One region of the Bacillus haimaensis genome, then DNA from elsewhere that is predicted to be linked to it. Evidence: riboswitches for the same ligand, from Rfam matches in the RefSeq annotation. Region 1 holds a riboswitch; each other region holds the start of a gene.
What was found. Region 1 has a riboswitch for S-adenosylmethionine ahead of ABN702_RS12245 (O-acetylhomoserine aminocarboxypropyltransferase/cysteine synthase family protein). Riboswitches for the same ligand answer to the same signal wherever they lie in the genome.
Positions count from the first base shown of each region.

Region 2: another riboswitch for S-adenosylmethionine. It lies ahead of ABN702_RS01930 (Fur-regulated basic protein FbpA); the one in region 1 lies ahead of ABN702_RS12245 (O-acetylhomoserine aminocarboxypropyltransferase/cysteine synthase family protein).
Region 3: another riboswitch for S-adenosylmethionine. It lies ahead of ABN702_RS16190 (sugar ABC transporter substrate-binding protein); the one in region 1 lies ahead of ABN702_RS12245 (O-acetylhomoserine aminocarboxypropyltransferase/cysteine synthase family protein).

Region 1 is NZ_CP158164.1:2,406,926-2,411,211, reverse strand. It holds gene ABN702_RS12250 (AAA family ATPase) at 1-2,014, opposite strand, end outside; SAM riboswitch class I at 2,229-2,333, shown strand; SAM riboswitch class I at 2,494-2,613, shown strand; gene ABN702_RS12245 (O-acetylhomoserine aminocarboxypropyltransferase/cysteine synthase family protein) at 2,676-3,995, shown strand; gene metX (homoserine O-acetyltransferase MetX) at 4,017-4,286, shown strand, end outside.
Region 2 is NZ_CP158164.1:423,995-428,280, reverse strand. It holds gene ABN702_RS01940 (DUF6944 family repetitive protein) at 15-566, opposite strand; gene ABN702_RS01935 (multicopper oxidase family protein) at 598-2,148, opposite strand; gene ABN702_RS01930 (Fur-regulated basic protein FbpA) at 2,241-2,444, opposite strand; SAM riboswitch class I at 2,534-2,641, opposite strand; gene ABN702_RS01925 (DEAD/DEAH box helicase) at 2,721-4,163, opposite strand; gene ABN702_RS01920 (metallophosphoesterase) at 4,260-4,286, opposite strand, start outside.
Region 3 is NZ_CP158164.1:3,168,454-3,172,739, forward strand. It holds gene ABN702_RS16185 (PLP-dependent aminotransferase family protein) at 1-1,069, opposite strand, end outside; SAM riboswitch class I at 1,272-1,379, shown strand; partial or broken gene ABN702_RS16190 (sugar ABC transporter substrate-binding protein) at 1,502-2,619, shown strand; gene ABN702_RS16195 (sugar ABC transporter ATP-binding protein) at 2,688-4,187, shown strand; gene ABN702_RS16200 (ABC transporter permease) at 4,189-4,286, shown strand, end outside.

The DNA of each region.
Region 1 (4,286 bases):
GAATAAGTCGGCGTAATGGTCTAGCCCCAAACTGAGGATGGTAGCCTTTATCAGCCAACCACTCTTTTGCATCTTCCGATAAATAAAGTTTACACTGATGCTCTTCCATCAGCATACCTGACAAATCATTAATCAGAATATCGACAATCTGACGCATATGCTCTTTTTCAAGTTTTGCAAATTCAATGATATTATCAAATCTGTTAAGGAATTCCGGTTTGAAATAGGACGACAAGGATTCCAGAATAGAACCTTGCTCTGTATTTTCGTGCTTCTCAAAACCTACTGTAATTCTCTTGTCTGTTACGCCTGCGTTACTTGTCATGATAATCACAGTATCTTTGAAGCTGACAGTTCTTCCTTGGCTGTCCGTCAGCCTGCCATCCTCCATTACCTGAAGAAACAGTTGGAGCACATCTGGATGGGCTTTTTCCATTTCATCAAGCAGTACAATACTGTAAGGGTTGCGGCGGACCTTTTCTGTCAACTGTCCAGCTTCCTCATGCCCGATATACCCTGGTGGAGATCCAATTAGTTTTGATACTGAGTGCTTTTCCATGTATTCACTCATGTCAAAACGGATAAATGCATCCTTTGAACCAAAAAGCTCTTCGGCAAGTGATTTGGTAAGCTCTGTTTTACCAACCCCAGTAGGTCCGACAAAAAGGAAGGAACCAATAGGTCGTTCTTTTCTTTTAAGACCTGCACGACTTCTGCGAATTGCTTTTGCAATCTTTTGGACTGCATCTTTTTGTCCAATCACTTTTTTATTTAAATTTGCCTCGAGATCACGAAGCTTTACTTGTTCTTCCTGTTGAAGTTTTCCAACTGGAATGCCAGTTTTTTCTTCTATGATTGCATAGATGTCATTCAGTGTAACTTCAATTTTTTTCGCAGTGGAGCTATTTCTACTCTTTTCAAGCTTTGCTTCTTCATCTCTCAGCTTTGCAGCGTATTCGTATTTCTCTTCATCCAAAGCTTTTTGTTTTTCCTTTTCAATCTGTGCAAGTCGGTAGTTAATTCCCTCCAAGTCCATTACATCCAAGGTTAAATTCTTCTTAGATCCTGCTTCATCAAGCAAATCAATGGCTTTATCGGGTAGGAAACGATCCTGAATATAGCGGTGTGACAGGCTGACGCAGGCATTTATCGCTTCTTCTGTATAGGAAACCTGATGGAAATCCTCGTATTTGGATTGGATACCTTTAATGATCTCAACAGCCTTTTCAGGAGTTGGCTCTTTTACCATAACAGGTTGAAAGCGTCGTTCCAATGCTGCATCCTTTTCTATTTGCCGATATTCCTTCAAGGTAGTAGCCCCGATGAGCTGCAGCTCGCCTCTGGCCAATGCCGGTTTCAACATGTTACCTGCATCCATGGACCCTTCCGCAGAACCAGCTCCCACAATTAAGTGCAATTCATCCACAAATAGGATGACGTTTTTTCTTTCCTGCAGTTCCTGGATGATCTGCTTCAGCCGTTCTTCGAATTGACCTCTAATACCAGTATTGGCAACAAGTGAGGCAACATCCAACAGATAGATTTCTTTATTCTGAAGCTTGGCAGGGACATCTCCGGTAGTAATATTAAGAGCAAGTCCTTCCGCGATGGCTGTTTTACCTACTCCAGGTTCACCGATTAGTACAGGGTTGCTCTTGTTTCGTCTATTTAGAATTTCAATTACTTTCTTGATTTCTTTTTCTCTTCCCACAACAGGGTCAATCAATCCTGCTTTAGCAAGATTTGTTACATTTTTGGCTAATTTGTCCAGAATTCCACGACCCTGTTTGGACTCTTTAGCATCTTTGAAATTTGACTCATTAGTAGGTCGATGATCCTGCTCCCAAAAAGGAGAGTGTCCGGAAAATCCTTGAAAGAATCCAGACGGTGTCTGTAATTTTGCTCTTTCTTCTTCAAAGCAGGAAGAGCATAGGACAAGTTGCTTTTGTTCTGAATTTAATTGGAACTTAACATGAATAGTTGCTTGATTCTGTTCGCATTTTTGACAAATCATTCTTTGCTTCCTCCTTGAGAATTGTTTGACTTTCTTTGACCATTTAGGTTTAGCCATAGTATACTTTGACCTTTTTTGACTTTCAAGTATTTTGCCTGTTGGTAAATCATAGAAAAAATATATTCTATATATTTAGAAAAGTTTGTTGACTTCATCTTGAGACTGTTGTTATAATTGCAAAAAGTATCAATCTTATAAAAATCATATAGCAAACTTCTTATTAAGAGTGGTGGAGGGACAGACCCTGTGAAGCCCGGCAACCTTCAATGATGTTGAAAAGGTGCTAATTTCTGCAGATTTTTTTTCTGAGAGATAAGAAGAGGACCTTGAATGAAAGCCTCTTCTTATCGAAGAGGCTTTTTATCTGTACAAAAGGGGGAAAAGTAAAAGTAATATTATCCGGAATTACTCAATATGGTAGATAGTAAATCAATCATCCAATCAATGAATTAACGCAATGAACAAAAAAAACTGAATATCTCTTATCGAGAGTGACCGAGGGATCAGGCCCTATGAAGTCCGGCAACCATCAGGAAAAGTTATTCTTTTTCTGAAAAGGTGCTAATTCCTGCAGGCGGACTATGCCTGACAGATAAGAGGAGGAAAAAACCTCTTCTTATGAAGGGGTTTTTTATTTTTATATAAAAACGGAGGTAAAAACATGACAAATACAAATGACGCTTATCAATTAGAAACGCTATTGCTACACGGAGGGCAAACTCCTGATCCGACTACCGGTTCCAGAGCCGTCCCCATCTATCAGACAACATCGTATGTGTTCAATGATACAGAGCATGCCCAAAATTTATTTGCCCTGAATGAATTCGGCAACATCTATACGAGAATTGGAAACCCGACAGTCGACGTGCTGGAAAAGAGAATTTCGCTGTTAGAAGGCGGAGTGGCGGCAGTGGCAACCAGCTCCGGCATGGCTGCAATTGCATTTGCCATATTAAACATTGCCCACTCCGGTGATGAAATTGTGGCAGCAGGCAATCTGTATGGAGGTACCTATAATCTTTTTGCTGTCACATTGCCGAAATATGGGATAAAAGTGAACTTTGTGGATGGAACGGATCCAGAGAACTTCAGAAAGGCAATAACCCCAAAAACCAAAGCGATTTTCGGCGAAATCATTGGAAATCCGAGCTTACATGTCTTAGATGTTGAAGGTGTCGCCAAAGTTGCACAAGATCATGACATACCACTCATTATTGATAATACTTTTGCATCCCCATATCTTTGCAACCCGATCAAGTGGGGAGCGGATATTGTGGTACATTCCGCAACTAAATGGATTGGCGGCCATGGAACGACAATCGGAGGAATTGTGGTGGATGGCGGTACATTCAACTGGGATAATCCTAAATTCCAAGACTTTACTGAACCGGATGAAAGCTATAATGGCATTCGCTATGCAGAAGCCTTCGGAAACCTTGCTTATGCAGTTAAACTGCGTGTCCAGCTTTTGCGTGATTTTGGCGCATGCTTAAGTCCTCAAAATGCATTTCTGCTTCTACAAGGATTGGAGACGCTTCACCTAAGGGTGGAAAAGCATAACGAAAATGCAACAGAGCTTGCAAGATTCCTACAAGATCATCCTGCTGTTGAGTGGGTATCCCACCCTAGTCTTCAAGGACATCCGGCGCATGCATCCGCTCAAAAGTATTTGAGAAACGGATATGGTTCCATTCTCAATTTTGGAATTAAAGGAGGAAGAGAAGCTGGAAGAAAAGCTATTGATTCAATCAAGCTATGGTCACATGTAGCCAATGTAGGAGACGCAAAATCCTTGATCATTCATCCAGCATCCACCACGCATCAGCAGCTTACAGGGGAAGATCTGAAAAAGTCAGGCGTAACAGAAGATCTGATTCGCCTATCTGTAGGAATTGAATCAATCGAAGATCTGAAAAAGGATCTGGACCAGGCACTTTTCACAGCAACAGGAAAATCCATCTTAAAAGTGGAAAGCATCTGATATGAAAAGGGTGGAAGGACAGTGACAGAGTGTGATTGCAAAACAACTGCCGGTAGTGTCCGGATCGAGCGACTGGTGCTTGAAAGTGGAGAAGTATTGGAGAAGGTGGAAATTGCCTATGAAAGGGTTGGAAATAAGAATAGGGAACTTATTATAGTCTGTCATGCCTTGACAGGAAACCAATTTGCAAGAGGATCCGAGGAAGAAAAAGGCTGGTGGCATTCCTTTATTGGTCCCGAATCCTATATTGATACAAATGACTATCAAGTAATAACAATGAATGTTCTAGGA
Region 2 (4,286 bases), 2.0 Mb from region 1:
CCTTTGGGATTTTTTTATTTGATATTTGCCTGCTCTTTGGTAATGTCTATAGCAAGAATAACTGAACCAATTGCTTGAATCCAACTGCCCGTATTAATAATCGCTTCAATGCTTTCACTTTCCCCAGTCTTTATCTCATTTGCACCACCGATTGCCTGTAGCGAGTTCCCGATAACCTGAAGGAGGTTTCCGATGATGGCCATGGTATCGACATCTGGTCCATCCCACTCATCTCTAAGTGCTGCCGCTCCACCGAGAGCTTGGAGCAGGTTCCCACTGATAAACAATTTATCTCTAATAATCGTATCTTCCTCTATTAACAGACCAGAAATAACCGTGATATTCCCGATGGCTTGAATTCCATTGCCAATTTTTCCAATCGTGTATCCTTCCTGCCCGTCCGCTTCCAATGCATTACCTGTAGCTTGAAGCACATTTCCAACCATGTCTAAGCCCTCACTCTGCTCCTCCACTCTGACAAGGAATCTGGTACTGCTTACAGCGGAAAGGACTGTACCTACAGCCTGTATCCATGACCCGATAAGTATTTTATTTTCACTATCCATGATCTATCCGCCATTCTCTTCATACCAAAGCTTATTTTATAACAAGATAAGGTCTCATCATCTCATAGTCCTCGTGTTCTAGCATATGGCAATGCCACACATATAGTCCCGTGTATGGGCCGAAATTCATGATAATTTCTGTTACCTCTTCAGGATTTGCCCTGACTGTATCCTTTTTCCCGCATTCCTGTGGTTCCGGCGGAATAGGTGGGCCCATATACTCGATTACTCGATCTTGTGTAAAACGTTCTACATTAAATTTCCTTCGTCCCAGGATTTGAAAATCTACTAGATGAATATGGATGGGATGGGTATCCTCTGTTGTATTGATCAAGTACCAGATTTCCGTACTCCCGAGTTTCGGTTTCTCCGATATTGGAGCATCCCAATCTTTGTTATCCAAAAGCATAATTTCCCGACCATAATTGTCCATTGTATGATCCAATGTCAAAAACCTTTTAAATGCTGCGTCTTTTGTTTGGAGTTTTGGGAAATTTCCCAAGTAGGATGGGATAACACTGGTGTCAATATGCTTAAGTGGCAGTTTCACGATAAATTTCATCATATCTCTCATTTCAATTTCCTTGTCACCCTCCGGAAACGGCGCCGGTGCATCATTGGTCATGACGATACTTGTTCCTTCGAGGTTGGTAAAATCAATGACTAAATCTGCTCTTTCTGCAGGTGCAAGAGTGATGGATCTGATGCCAATCGGATGATCCATCAGACCTCTATCCGTTCCGATCTGATACATGAGCTGTCCTGAGTCCAGTTTTATTCGATAAAAGCGGCTGTTGGAAGCATTGACTACTCGGAAACGATATTTGCGAGGTTCTACTACCAAGAATGGCCATACTTTCCCATTGACCAGGATTGTATTACCAAAAAACTCCGGTACTACAGATGTTTTCAATCCTGATACCGGTTCATCCGGTTGCGTCGGATAGTAGAGAGAACCATCCGGTCGAAAGGATCTATCCTGGATGATAAGAGGAATATCATAGGCGGATGAGGGAAGTTTCAGGGAACGCTCGAAATCACTTCGTACTAGATACATCCCAGCGAGTCCAGCATATATATTGAGGCGGGTAATACCAAGTGCGTGATCATGGTACCAGAGCGTACAGGAATTCATGTAATTATCGTACCGGTAGATTTTCTGTGTAAATGTGGGGCCAACCTGTTCAAAATTTGCACTGAACCATGAGTCGGGGTACCCGTCACTTTCAGGTTCCACGACTGCACCATGTACATGAACAACTGTTCGGACTTCCGGAACATCTTTATGGGCACCATGAACCGTAAAGTCCACTGGAAGCAAATGCCTTTTTGGCAAAGCATTCATCCATTTGATGAATACCTTCTCCCCACAGTCGACTTCTATGGTCGGTCCAGGGAATATTCCTTCATATCCCCACACCGTTGTCGAGGGGAGATCGCGGTGAAGGGATTGCTTTGTTTCCTTCATTGTTACCTCATAATAGGTGTAAGTGTTGTCTTTTTTTACTGGTTCTAATTTTGGAGGAATAGGGAGTGCATCTACAAATTTTGTAAGTGAGGATACAATTTGGGTTTCAGCCATTTTTGGTTCCCCCTTATATAGGCTCTCCCCAAAGAATATTCGGCTGTCTTGCAAATTAACCCTATTTTTGTAGTTCCTTCCCCTTTCTCCCCTTACTTTCTTCTAACCCACTGGATCGATCCCATGTCATCATGGGGATGCATGTAATGGTCGAATTTTTTATATTCCTGTTCCAAATCTGTTAAGGACAGTTCATACAGGTGCTGATCCTCCTTTTTGAATACACGGAAATAGAGGAGCTTACTGATTAATTCCGACCGTCGATTTTCAACCGCATTTTTCAAAATTTCTCCCATTTTCATCACTCCTTAAATGAATAAATACAAAAAACCTCTTCCCGTCTGAGACAAGAAGAGGTTGGATTTATAAAGAAAAAAGAGACCTCAACTTATCTGCCAAGCATTGCTGCCTGCTGGAATTAGCACAGTATTCCTTATTCGAATCTGTTGCTGAAGCTTCATAGGGCCAATCCCTCCACTTCTCTGGATAAGTTACGCTATTAAGTTATGTCAGGAAAAAGTAATTTGTTATGACCATCATAAACCCGATAATCCCGATTTGTCAACTAAGAATTATTGTCGAGCCTCATGGACCTTCAGCATTTTTCCTTTTATCGTGGTGTGCTTCATCGCTTTTAGCACAATCGGACCCTTTCCATTCAAAATATCAACATAGGAGACATTATCCTGAATGGTGATGATGCCTATGTCACCAGCAGCCACTCCTTGTATTTTGGATATGGTGCCGACGAAGTCGACCGCTCTGATTTTCTTTTTCTTTCCACCATTGAAATAGAGCTTCATAATATCCTTGTCCAATTTCGCACTTTTTGCTTCTTTAATAGTTGGGCGTGTATTTATTTTCATATCAAATTCAGATGTTGCCCGAAAAACTATTTCTTTAGTTGGAGCTTCTCTTTTCGTTATCTTAAATCCAATATAAGATTCGATTTCTGCGAGGAATTTTTCTTCATATGGAGTAACGAAGGTAATGGCTTTTCCTGAATTTCCTGCACGAGCCGTCCTTCCTGTTCGATGAACATAGCTCTCCTTCTCCATCGGCAGGTCGTAATTGATCACAAGAGAAACATTTGCGATATCAATCCCTCGTGCCGCAACGTCCGTTGCTACCAGATAGCGGAATTTCCCTAGTTTGAAATCATTTATAACAGCAAAACGATCCTCTTGCACCAAACCTCCATGCAGCTTGTCACATGGATAGCCCGCGCGATCTAGCTGACGATATACATCATCCACCTGAATCTGAGTTCTGCAAAAAACAATACAACTATCCGGGTTCTCCACTGTTGTAACAGCTTTCAAAAGAGAGAACTTATCATTCTCCTGAACTTCTATAATTTCATGAACAATTTTATCCGTTGTGATACCTGTACCTTGAATTTCAATATGAGTTGGTGTTTTCATATATTTATGAGAAAGCTGCTCGACATCCTCTGGTAATGTCGCGGAGAATAGCATCGTCACCCTATCGGTGGGCAACTTTTGGATAATGGCTTCCACCTGATCAATAAAGCCCATATTTAACATTTCATCCGCTTCATCTATAACAAGATACTTTAAACGCTCCACATCAAACGTCCCTTTTTCCATATGATCGAGCACCCTGCCAGGTGTTCCCACCACCACATGAGACTTTTGCTTCAACTCCAGCTTCTGCCTATCAAATGGCTGCTTGCCATAGATCGCAGTGGCTTTAACCCGCTTGAACCTGCCGATATTCGTTATATCCTCTTTGACCTGAGCTGCAAGCTCCCGGGTTGGAGTCAGAACGAGTGCTTGAGGTTTATTCTCCTCCCACTCTACAAGTTCACAAAGCGGTATGCCAAATGCTGCTGTTTTACCGCTGCCTGTCTGTGATTTCACGACGAGATCTTTATTCTCCAAAGCATTGGGAAGAACTTTTGCCTGGACTTCCGTAGGAACGGTATATCTTAATTTTTCAAGAGCGCTAACTATCTCTTCACTTAATTGGAAGTCTTTAAAACTATTTTTCATGCTGTACCCTCATTTTTCTTCTATTTACAACAGATTCATTATACTTCATTATCGTTTGTAAAAAAAATAGACCCATTTTAGTCTATTTACTTCAAGCTAATCTTCCTGTAAGAAGGTCACTTT
Region 3 (4,286 bases), 760 kb from region 1:
GCTTCCCAGGAATGTAGGCTACCCCTTCTGCCATGGCCTCTGCCAGCATTTCTGCGGTATCGACTCCCGGAATCCTCACCCAGGCAAAATAGCCTCCTTCGGGCACAAACCAAGTGACGGATGTTGGCATGATTGCCTGCAGGGCGGAGAGCATGGCCGCACACTTTTCGCGATAGGTCCTCCTCAGCATCTCGAGCCTTTCCTCGAAGTCGATGTTTTCCAGGAAAGTGGCCATTGTGCTATGGGCAAACGGATGATCGAGGTCTTTTTTGAACCACCATTGTGCTGTAATGAAATCACGCGCTGCTGCTACCCAGCCGATCCTCATGCCGGGTGCTACGACCTTGGAGAGCGATCCGATATGAAGCACCCGTCCTTCTTTGTCCATCGACTTCAATGTTTCGGGGCTTTCGTTGAATGCAAGCTCCCCATAGGCATCGTCCTCGATTATGAGAAAATTGTAGGAGGAGGCAAGCTCCAGCAGATGCTTTCTCCGGTCTGCTGTCAGTGTGGTCCCAGTAGGATTTTGAAAGGTCGGGATGGTGTATAGGAAACGCGGCAAAGCGAGGCCGTTCTGTTTTCTTTCTGCCAGCTCTTTTTCCAATAGATCAGTCTGAAGACCCTGCTCATCGACCGGAATGGATATGTAATGATCCGTGTAGTTCTTGAATATTTCCAAAGCCTCCATATAGGTTGGTGCTTCCATTGCAACGACCGCTTCCTCGTCAAGGAGGATCCGGGCAACCAAATCTATCGCCTGGCATGCACCGGAAGTGATCAATAGCTCCTCTTTGGAAACACGCATTCCACGCTCCGCCAATCTATCTTGAATCTGCTCTTTCAGCTTATCAATACGTGGACTTCCTAGATAGTGAAGAGGTAAATCCCTCTCCTCGTCCAGGAGGAGCGCCACTGCCGCCTTCAGCTCCTGATCAGGAACAAGCTCTGGTGCAGGATATCCCGAATTCAGCCGAATACAATTCTCCGGGATATTTGGCATCCACTCACCAGGCGGACTATTCTTCAATGCAGCTTTTATGTTGTTGGAGAAAAAGGATTCAGCGTCCATGTTCACCATTCCTTTCCGGGGACAGGTCCCTTGTCCCCACTCATTTAAATTGATTTTAAACTTCTTCCTTAATCAGTACCAGTAATTCCTGTTTATAGTTTGCAAACTCTCCAAATTCTCGAAAAAATTACTTCTTGACATTACCTCTTCAACCTATTAAAGTGATAATTATAAATTTTTAAAAAAGAATATACGTTGTATTCTCTTATCGAGAGTGGCGGAGGGACTGGCCCTATGATGCCCGGCAACCGTTCCATATGGAATTGGTGCTAAATCCTGCAGGACATATCTGTGTTCTGAAAGATGAGAGAGGAGCATCCCGATATATATATTGCGGTGAAACCTCTCTTTTCAGGGAGGTTTTTTTATTTTTTATTTTTTATGATTCCTCCCTGGCCAAAAAAAGAAAAAACCTAAAGGGGAGTCATGAGCATGAAGAAGAAATCAATCGTGAAATCAGTTTTTGCCGCAACACTATCATTATCACTACTTTTAACAGGATGTTCTTCCGGAATTCCGGACAGACTGCAGGAGCCAAGGAAAAGGTATCTTTTGAAAATGTACCGGAGCGCTTTGCGGAAGGCGAAGGTGCGAAAATCAAGGTCATCCGTAAAATCGGAGGCGATGATCATACCGCTCAATTCCTGGCAGGTGCCAAACAGGAAGGAGAAGCACTCGGTTTTGAAGTGGATGTATTCACCGCAAACGGGGACAGCGCGAAGTTCCACGATGCGATCGAGCAGGCTATCACTCAGGATTATGATGGGGTCATCCTTTCCCACGGGGACGATGCCGCGACTGTAGAAGGAGTAAAGAAGCTGGTGGAAGCTGGCAAAAGCGTCGTGACGTTTGACTCCAATCCGGATGTCGGAACTGTAGCAGGAGTGACACAGACCTCCCAGGACGATGAAGCACTTGCAAAATTGGCGCTAGATCAGTTGGTGAAGGATTTCAATGGGGAAGCAAATATTGTTTACCTTTGGGTGGACGGTTTTCCTCCAATGGTAAGAAGGAACGCAGTCTATAAGGACACGCTTTCCGGCAATCCCGGCATCAAGGAAGTGGAGCGATTCGGTGTGGCAGCTGCTGATACATCCGTTCAGACCCAGAATGCCGTAGCTGCAATGCTGAATAAGCATAAAAAAGGGGAAATCGACGCCATCTTTGCAACATGGGATGCCTTCGCAATCGGTGCGGCACGCGCGATCCAGGAAGCAGGACGTGACGAGATCAAAATTTACGGAATCGATGTATCCAATGCCGATCTTCAGGAAATCCAGGCGGATAAAAGTCCATGGAAATATACAGCTGCAGTAGATCCGAAACTGATTGGTGCCGTCAATCTGCGTCTGCTTGCAAAGAAGCTCGCTGGCGAGGAAACACCGGAAACCTATGACCTCGAAGCATCCCTCATCTCCCAGGAGGAGCTTCGCAAATCGGATCAAGCCGTCAATATGGTGAATCTCGCAGATATCATTAAAGGCTGGGGAACCTCCTCCGCATTTGAAGAGGACTGGATGAAGGTGCTGAAGGAGCATTATCAGAAGTAGCCAGTATATCGGGCACTCTCTTATCCTAGTGAAGAGAGTGTCTCATTTTTGTGAAAGGAGGACATGACATGGCAGCACAAACTCTTCAAATGACCGATATCTCGATCGAATTTCCGGGAGTGAAAGCATTAAGTCAGGTCGATTTTACAGCGGAAACCGGTAAGGTACACGCTTTGATCGGAGCCAATGGTGCAGGAAAGTCCACACTGATGAAGGTTCTCTCTGGAGCCTACAGTCACTATACCGGCCAAATTGCGCTTGACGGAACCCCCCTCCCCATCCGCACGCCAAAGGATGCACAGGACTTTGGCATCCAGACGGTCTATCAGGAAGTGGATACCGCACTAGTTTCCTATTTGACGGTCGGGGAAAATATCATGCTTGGAAAAACAGTCCGTGAGAATAGGCAGTTCATCGATTGGCGGGGGCTGCATTATAAAGCATCCCTTGTGCTGGAAAAACTGAACATCAGGCTTTCCTCGAAGAAGCTGGTAAGCGAGCTGACACTCGCGGAAAAACAAATGGTGCTGATCGCAAAGTCCATTGCCACCGATTGCCGATTCTTGGTTCTGGATGAACCTACTGCCCCGTTAAGCCAGACGGAGACGAAGGAGCTTTTCCGTATTATAGAAGACTTAAAGAATCAAAATGTTGGCATCATCTTTATTTCTCATCGGCTGCCCGAAATTTTTGAACTCTGCGAGGAGGTCACGGTGATGCGTAACGGAAAGCTTGTGTCCAGGGAAGTGACAACGGCTACTACTCAAAATAGAGTGGTGGAACAGATGCTTGGAAAGAAGCTGGAGGAGCAATTCCCGGAACAACCAGCCATGCTTGGGCAGACCGTGCTGGAAGTGAGCAATCTCTCCGACTCTACTAAACTGAATAACCTTTCCATCAAAGTCTCAGAGGGTGAAATCATCGGAATTGCCGGGCTCGTCGGCGCTGGTAAAACAGAGCTCTGCAAGACACTGTTCGGTCTATCTGACGTTACATCCGGCGACATTTTCATCAAAGGGCAAAAGGTTCAGCTAAAGAGCCCTCATGAAGCGGTGAAAAAGGGTATAGCACTCGTTCCGGAAGAAAGAAGAAAAGAAGGGATCCTTGTGGCTGAAACGGTTACGACGAACCTAACGGCTGCTTCCTTGAACTCGTTCACTTCTTTTTTCAGCTTTTTAGATCGGAAAAAGGAAAGGAAAAAAGCCAGCGAGCTTATTACGAGTCTGGGTATCAAAACCCCCTCCCCAGATACCATTGCCCAGCACCTTTCCGGCGGAAATCAACAGAAAATAGCGATCGGAAAGTGGCTGATCACTGACGCCGATGTGTACATTTTCGATGAACCGACAAAGGGTGTCGATGTTGGGGCAAAAAAGGATATATATGAATTGATTGCCGATTTGGCAAGGCGCGGAAAAGCGGTTCTTTACGCATCCTCGGAAACATCCGAAATAATGGGGATCACGAGCCGTATGTATGTATTGTATGATGGCGAGGTTTCACGGGAGCTTATCACATCAGAGACAAATGAAGAAGAAATCCTATATTACTCAGCAGGAGGAAAGTAACATGCAGGGTACCACATCACTCAGTTCGAACTCTTTGTTTCAATTTTTATATAAATATGGAACCATCCTGACCATTTTCGTATTGATTGCCGTCTTTAC